Regions from separate parts of the Clostridium sp. HCP1S3_C6 genome, predicted to be linked through region 1. Evidence: predicted binding sites of a transcription regulator. Region 1 holds the regulator's gene; the other holds the start of a gene.
The links. Region 1 encodes LexA, which represses DNA repair genes until DNA is damaged. Its sites were predicted from a motif close to CNAACANNTGTTNG; they were not measured.
Positions count from the first base shown of each region.

Region 2: a site for LexA is predicted at 2,114-2,127, ahead of ACTNAO_RS07495 (putative DNA modification/repair radical SAM protein). Genes of this name have one in related genera too.

Region 1 is NZ_JBQHRN010000007.1:51,247-55,460, reverse strand. It holds gene ACTNAO_RS04015 (NCS2 family permease) at 1-1,178, opposite strand, end outside; gene lexA (transcriptional repressor LexA) at 1,379-1,981, shown strand; gene ACTNAO_RS04005 (Y-family DNA polymerase) at 2,173-3,699, shown strand; gene ACTNAO_RS04000 (hypothetical protein) at 3,721-4,140, shown strand.
Region 2 is NZ_JBQHRN010000016.1:22,268-26,481, forward strand. It holds gene ACTNAO_RS07480 (GreA/GreB family elongation factor) at 1-239, shown strand, start outside; gene ACTNAO_RS07485 (M56 family metallopeptidase) at 288-1,403, opposite strand; gene ACTNAO_RS07490 (BlaI/MecI/CopY family transcriptional regulator) at 1,384-1,773, opposite strand; gene ACTNAO_RS07495 (putative DNA modification/repair radical SAM protein) at 2,190-3,512, shown strand; gene ACTNAO_RS07500 (TIGR03915 family putative DNA repair protein) at 3,534-4,214, shown strand, end outside.

The DNA of each region.
Region 1 (4,214 bases):
AAAGCTGGTATTCCTTCTGTTAAATCTTCAAAATCTATATTCTTAACAGCACCTACCATTAAAAATCCAACATAAATTAAAGCTGGTGCAGTTGCACAAGAAGGAATTGCAATAAATATTGGAGATAAAAACATTGATAAAATAAAAAATATACCTGCAAATACTGCTGTCCAACCAGTTCTTCCTCCAGCAGCAACTCCTGTGGAACTTTCAACATATGTAGTTACTGTAGAAACTCCAAGGCATGCTCCTGCAGTTGTTCCTATAGCATCTGCCATTAAAGCTTTACTAACACGTGGTACCTTTCCATTTTCATCTAACATTCCTGCTCTTGATGTAACACCAACTAAAGTCCCTATTGTATCAAAGAAATCAACAAATAAAAATGTAAGTACTATACTAATAAATGATGCGACTGTTTCAGGATTAATCATATAATTAAAATCAATTTTACCTGCTATTGGAGCTATACTTTCATATTTGAATATTCCTTGTGGAAGGTATATTCCTAATGCATTTGCATAATATGGATCATATAATGCATATCCCCATGCAAGTAATGTTGAAGTTGCTATACCAATAAGTATGGCTCCTTTAACTTGCTTTTTTTCAAGTATAGCAATTACTATAAATCCAGCAAGAGCTATTAAAACTGTAGGCATTTTAAAATTTCCAAGAGCTACTAATGTACTTTCATCTGCTACTACAAGATTTGCTCCTTTAAAGCCTATTAATGCAATAAATAAGCCAATACCAGCTGTAACTGCATGCTTCATATTTATTGGAATAGCATTTACAACAGCTTCTCTAACCTTAAATAAGGATAATAATATAAATATTATACCTTCTACAAAAACAGCTGTTAATGCAACTTCCCATGATATATTTTGCTTTATTACTACTGTATATGCAAAATAAGCATTTAATCCCATTCCAGAAGCTAAAACAAAAGGAAGATTTGCATATACTCCCATAATAATAGTTGCAAAACCAGCTGAAAGACAAGTTGCTGTAACTACAGCTCCTGCATCCATGCCTGTAGCACCAAGAATATTAGGATTAACAGCTATAATATATGCCATTGTAATAAAAGTAGTTAATCCTGCTAAAAATTCTTTTTTAAAATCAAGCTTTTTGTTATCATTATCTAAAATAGATAAAAAATTGTTTTTTTTCATGTTGTCACCTCTTAAAAAAACTTTACACGCTATTATACTACACTTTAATAAAATAAAAAAGTCAATTATTTACACGAAATATACTTATGAAAATGGGAACATAAGTTTGATATATAATCATTGTTATGGTATACTCTAATTAATAGAATACTAGAAAGGAGCTTTTACTTTAATTAATTTTTAAAGTAAAAAAATATTATATGGGAAGTAATGATAAACAATCTGAAATATATAATTTCTTAAAAGTTTATACAGAAACAAAAGGTTATCCACCTTCTGTACGTGAAATATGTGAAGCTGTTTCTCTTAGTTCTACTTCTACTGTTCATGGTCATTTAAAAAGATTAGAAAAAAAAGGACTTATAAAAAGAGATCCTACTAAACCTAGAGCCTTAGAAATTGTGGAACTTCATGAAAACAAAAAAGAAATGGTAAATATACCTATTATAGGAAAAGTTACTGCAGGTATGCCTATTCTTGCAACAGAAAATATAGAAGATACTTTTCCGCTTCCACTTGATTACATAAGTCATAATAAAGAATTATTTATGCTTAGAGTATCTGGTGAAAGTATGATAAATAAAGGAATAAATAATGGCGATTTAGCTATTATTGAAAAATGTAGCACTGCAAAAAATGGTGACATTATTGTAGCTCTTATAGAAAATGAAGCTACTATAAAAACCTTCTATAAAGAAAAAAACCACATTAGACTTCAACCTGAAAATGATACAATGGATCCAATTATTGTTCCTAATTGTAGCATCTTAGGAAAAATTGTAGGGCTTTATAGAAAATATTAAAAAAACTTATGGCTAGCAATTAAAAACTACTAGTCATAAGTTTTTTTACTTGTTTCTTAAATTCAACCCCTAAAAACTCATACATAAGAATTTGTTTATATTAAATACGTATTTCATTAGCTAATGGCATATACAAACATATGTTCCTTATGGTATATTAATAATATAGAAATATAAAAGGAAGAATGAGTATGGATAATAATAGAATCTATGTATCAATTGATTTAAAATCATTTTATGCTTCTGTTGAATGTAGAGAACGAAATCTTGACCCATTAACTACTAACCTTGTTGTTGCAGATAATAGTAGAACAAACAAAACCATTTGTCTTGCTGTTTCACCATCATTAAAATCTTATGGAATCCCTGGAAGGCCAAGATTATTTGAAGTTATTCAAAAAACTATGCAAATAAATTCTATGCGAAAGCAGAGGGCACCATATAAAACTTTTAATGGTTCATCATTTAATAATGTTGATCTGAAAACAAATCCATCATTAGAATTAAAATATATTATTGCTAAACCACAAATGGCTTTATATATGAAATATAGTACAAAGATCTATAAAATATATTTAAAATATATTGCGCCAGAAGATATTCATGTATATTCAATAGATGAAGTATTTATAGATGTTACTGCATATTTAAAAACATATAAAATGTCAGCCCATAATTTTACTAAAATGATTATTCAAGATATACTTGATACAACTGGAATAACTGCTACTGCTGGAATAGGAACGAATTTATATTTATGTAAGGTAGCAATGGATATAGTAGCAAAACATACTGAAGCAGATAAAAATGGAGTAAGAATTGCAGAACTTGATGAAATGTCTTATAGAAGAAAGCTTTGGAATCATAAACCAATTACTGATTTTTGGAGAGTAGGCAATGGCTACGCAAAAAAATTATATAAACAGGGTTTATATACTATGGGTGATATTGCTAGATGTTCCATAGGCAAACCTAATGAATATTATAACGAGAAAATATTGTATGATATGTTTGGTGTTAATGCTGAACTTTTAATTGACCATGCTTGGGGATGGGAACCTTGCACCATTGAAGATATAAAAAAATATAAACCTGCAACAAATAGTTTAGCATCAGGACAAGTACTTCAATGTCCTTATAATTTTGAAAAAGCAAAATTAGTTGTTAAAGAAATGACTGATTTATTAGTTCTAGACTTAGTAGATAAAGGTCTTGTTACTGACCAGATTGTACTGACTATAGGATATGATATTGAAAACTTAAATAATGAGGATAAAAGAAATATGTACAATGGAGCTATTACTACAGATCATTATGGAAGAATAATTCCAAAACATGCTCATGGTACAGCTAATATAAAAAAGCAAACCTCCTCTACTACATTAATTATAGATACAATGATGAAACTATATGATAGGATTGTTGATAAAAATCTCCTTGTGAGAAGAATTAATATTTCAGCAAATCATCTTATGAAGGAAGGTTTATCAATAGAATCAAAAAACATTGAACAAATTGACCTATTTACAAATTATGAAGAATTACAGAAAAAACAGCAAAAAGAGAAATTAGCCTTGGAACATGAAAGAAACATACAAAAAACTATATTGAGTATCAAGAAAAAATTCGGAAAAAATTCAATTTTAAAAGGAATTAATTTAGAGGAAGGTGCAACTGCCAAAAATAGAAATAGCCAAATTGGTGGTCATAATGCATAGAATAAAATGGAGGATACAACCTTGGATAATAATTCTTATAATGATATTATTAACATGAAACATCATCAATCATCATATTACAAACATATGTCAACCTATAATCGTGCTGCCCAATTTGCACCTTTTGCTGCTCTAAATGGATATGATGTTGCAATAAAAGAAACTGCAAGATTAACAAATAAAAAAATAGAACTTGATGAATATATGAAAGAAAGCTTAAACAAAAAACTACTTATAATTTCACAAAATCTTCACTTACATATTGAAATTAAAATAACGTATTTTCAAACAGATAAAAATAAATCTGGTGGATCTTATGTAACTTGTTATGGTCATGTAATAAAAATAGATAAATTTAACCATACTTTATATATGTCAGATTGTAGCATTATACCTATTGATGAAATAATAAAAATAGATAGCAATTACTTTAATATATAAGTTGTTCTTTATTGGAAATTTTAATACGTAAAAATAATACACAAAAAAAGCTTGTAGCTAGCAATAAAAAATGC
Region 2 (4,214 bases), on a different contig from region 1:
ATACTGAAACTAATAATTCTGTTTTAGGCATAAATAGCAAAGCTAAAGTAAAATTTGTAGAAGATGATGAAGAAGAAATTGTAACTCTTGTTACAACAATGGATTTAGATCCAGAAAATATGATGATAAGTATAGAATCAGACCTTGGAAAAGCCCTTTCTGGTAAAAAGGCAGGAGATATTGTTACTGTGGAAGCTCCTGGTTCTAGTTATACAGTTGAAATTCTTGAAATACTTTAAAAAATAGGATTAAGCTAAGCTTATCCTATTTTCATATCTAAAAATATTTTAATAATCTTTATTAATTTCTCCTATCTTTCCTGTTGAATTATCTATTGAAACTGACATTTCAACATATTCATCGCTACTAGTAATATTATTATTTATCACATTAAAATCGTTAAACATCATATTATCATAAGAAAAATTACCACCCATAAATGACTTTACTTTATATGTAGCTTTTGTTGTAGCAAATGTACTAATTCCAATAGATTCAAAAGCTAATGTAAATAATATTATAAATGAAAAAACTTTCCTTATAATACTTGATTTTTTAGAATTTAGTATGATATACAACCTATTTTTTATATATTTGCTTTCACTACATAATCCTAAATATACTACTGTATCATTTATTTGCTCATTATCTACATTTTCTATAACCTTTAACAACAAATTTCCGTATAATTTTCTTTCAAATTTTTCTTTACTTTTTACTAACAGTTCATCACAAGATATTTCACACCATCTATTAACATTTTTATTAACTACATATATAAGTGGATTAAACCAATTTATTGCCATAATAAATATATTTATAATTTTAATAAGTAAATCTTTTCTTTTATAATGAATCAACTCATGTCCTATTATTAAATTTAATTCATCATAATCATTCAAATACTCTGGTATTCTTATAACAGGCTTTCTTATACCTATAAGCATAGGAGACTTAACATTAGAATTTCTTTGAATTGAAACTTTATAATTTTCATTAAAAACATGATTTTGTAAAATTTCGTCTAATTTTTGATCTTTAGAATCAAATTTACCTATAATCCTCTTAAATCTAAAGTAATTAAAGGAATTTATAACAAGAAATAACACAAAACCAATAAACCAAACTATTATGAATAAATTCACATAATTAAATGAACTATATGCAATATTAGCTATATCAAAACTATAAATCGACATAATTTCACTTTTAGGAAATAATTTGGAACCCACAATAAGACTTATAGGAGCTATAAAAAGAAACATACAAATTTTAGAAACCTCAAAATGCCACTTAGAAGAAAGTATTTTTTTTGTAAATAAAGATAAAAGAAATGCTTGAATAAAAAATACACTGCCTGTAATAGTTATTTTAATAATAGTTTCAAATATTATCTGATTCATTTGAAAACCAATCCTTTAATTCTTGCATATCTTTTTTTGAGACTTTATTTTTATCATGATATAATGCAGCTAAAAAATTTTTAATTGACCCATTATACATATTATTTAATATATCTTTAGCATTTTTTTGTTCGTATTCACTAATTGATATAGCTGTATAAAACCTATTACGTCCTTGACTTTCTACACTTAAAACACCTTTTTTCATCATTCTATTAAGTAATGTAGTTATAGTTTGCTTAGCCCAACGCTTTCCATACTTCTTTTCACAAATATCAATAAGTTCTGTTGGCGTAATTTTTCTATTTACGTCCCACATTATTTTTATTATATTCATTTCTTCTTTAGATAATTTATTTAGAGTACCTATTTATATCGCCTCCATATTTTACAGGCAAAAAATCTTCATTAATAAAAATTATAACGCAAATATAACAAAATTACAATTTTATAACAAAAATATGCTTAATAACAAATAAAGATAGAATTAATATGTATAAGCTAATAATAATTTATGTAACATGCCTTAATTATACAAGGATAAAATAACTATAATAAAAATATATACAATACACTAAAAATACATATTAATCCCATCCCCCATTTAAAAAAAGTATTGTATAATTCTTATATAAGTATATTATACAATACTACTCATATGTAGTACAATATTTTTTAAATTTTACAGAATATTTTTATATTTCCGCATACGAACACTTGTTCTTGTATTTAAAATTGTTTATAATATTAATATAGAAATTATTTTAAAAGTATGGTGATTGTTATATGGATATATCTCATAAACTAAAAATATTATCTGATGCAGCAAAATATGATGTATCTTGTTCTTCTTCTGGTTCAAAAAGAAAAACCACAAAAAATACTATTGGTTCTACTCATGCATCTGGCATATGCCATTCCTTTACACCTGATGGGAGATGTATTTCTCTTTTAAAAATTCTTTTATCAAACTGCTGTATATATAATTGTTCTTATTGCATAAACAGAAAATCTAATGATATTAATCGTGCTACTTTTACACCTGATGAAGTAGCAAACCTTACTATAAATTTTTATAGAAGAAATTACATAGAAGGTTTATTTTTAAGTTCCGCAATAATTAAAACACCTAATTATACTATGGAAATGCTTTATAATGTAGTTTATAAATTAAGAAAAGTTTATAACTTTGGTGGATATATTCACCTAAAGGCAATACCAGGCAGTGATGAGGACCTTATTAAAAAAGCTGGTAATTTAGTAGATAGAATGAGCGTAAATCTAGAATTACCTTCATCAAAATCCTTAAAGCTTTTGGCTCCCGAAAAAAATAAACAAGATATATTATCTCCTATGAAAACAATAAAAAATAATATTTCAATAAACAAATACGAACGAAAAAAATTTAAAAATGCTAATTTATTTGTACCTGGTGGACAAAGTACACAACTTATTGTAGGTGCTTCAAAAGAAACTGATTTAAATATACTAAATCTTTCTGAAAACTTATATAATAAAATGAATTTAAAAAGAGTTTATTATTCAGCATATGTTCCTGTAAATACAGATAAAAATCTACCAACTATAAAAAATCCTCCTACACTTCGTGAACATAGACTTTATCAAGGTGATTGGCTTCTTAGATTTTATGGCTTTAAAGCTTCTGAACTTTTAAGCCATAAAAATCCTAATTTTGATATAAATTTTGATCCTAAAACATCATACGCTTTAAATAACCTAGACAATTTTCCTATTGAAATAAATGAGGCAAGCTATGAAGCTCTTCTAAGGGTTCCTGGAATTGGTGTTAGAGGTGCTAGAAAAATAATACTTACTAGGAAAGTAGGATTTTTAGATTTTTATGACTTGAAAAAACTTGGAATAGTCCTAAAAAGAGCACAATATTTTATTACCTGCAAAGGTAAATACTATGGCTCTGTTGAATTTGATGATATAAAAATACGTAGAGCCCTTACACCTAAAGTTAATTTAAATTATATTGATGAAAATATAGAACAACTAAGCTTTTTTAACAACGATTTATCTGTTAACGAAAAGAAATCTTTTCTACTAGAAGATAAATCTTCTTCTTTAACAGGCGAATTATAAATATATTTTAAGGAGAATAGCATGGATAATTATATTAAAGAACTAATATATGATGGAAGTTTTGAGGGGCTTTTTACTAGCATCTTTTATGCATACTCTATAAAAGATAAGGTAATAATTACAAATAAAAAAAATTACATTCCTAATATGCTTAATCAAATTACATATGTTAAAACAGAAATGGACAAATACACTAGAGTCTATAAAAGTATAAAGAAAAAACTTAATAATACCGTCCTTAAAAATATTTATCTAACATACCTTAGTGAAATTGATTCTTGTGAAAATACAATACTAAAATATCTTAAACTTTGCTATAAGTTTGGCACTTCAATAAATTTAGCTAAAAATAATAGTACTATTATTCTAATTGATAAGTACTGCCAAAAAGTAAATATTGAAGCTGAACGTTTCATGCAATTTGTTCGTTTTAAAGAAATTGCTCCTTTGAGTTTTTACTCAAAAATAGAACCAGATTATAATATACTTCCTTTAATTATTGATCACTTTACAGAAAGGTTTTCTGATCAAAATTTTATAATACATGATCTTAACCGTGAAATTGCATTAGTATATGATAAAAAGTCATCTTTCATTACACATTTAAGCAAGGATAAATCAAAAGAAATATTATCCTTAAACAAAGACAATACTTTTGAAAATTTGTTTAAAATTTTTTATAAATCAACGACTATAAAAGAA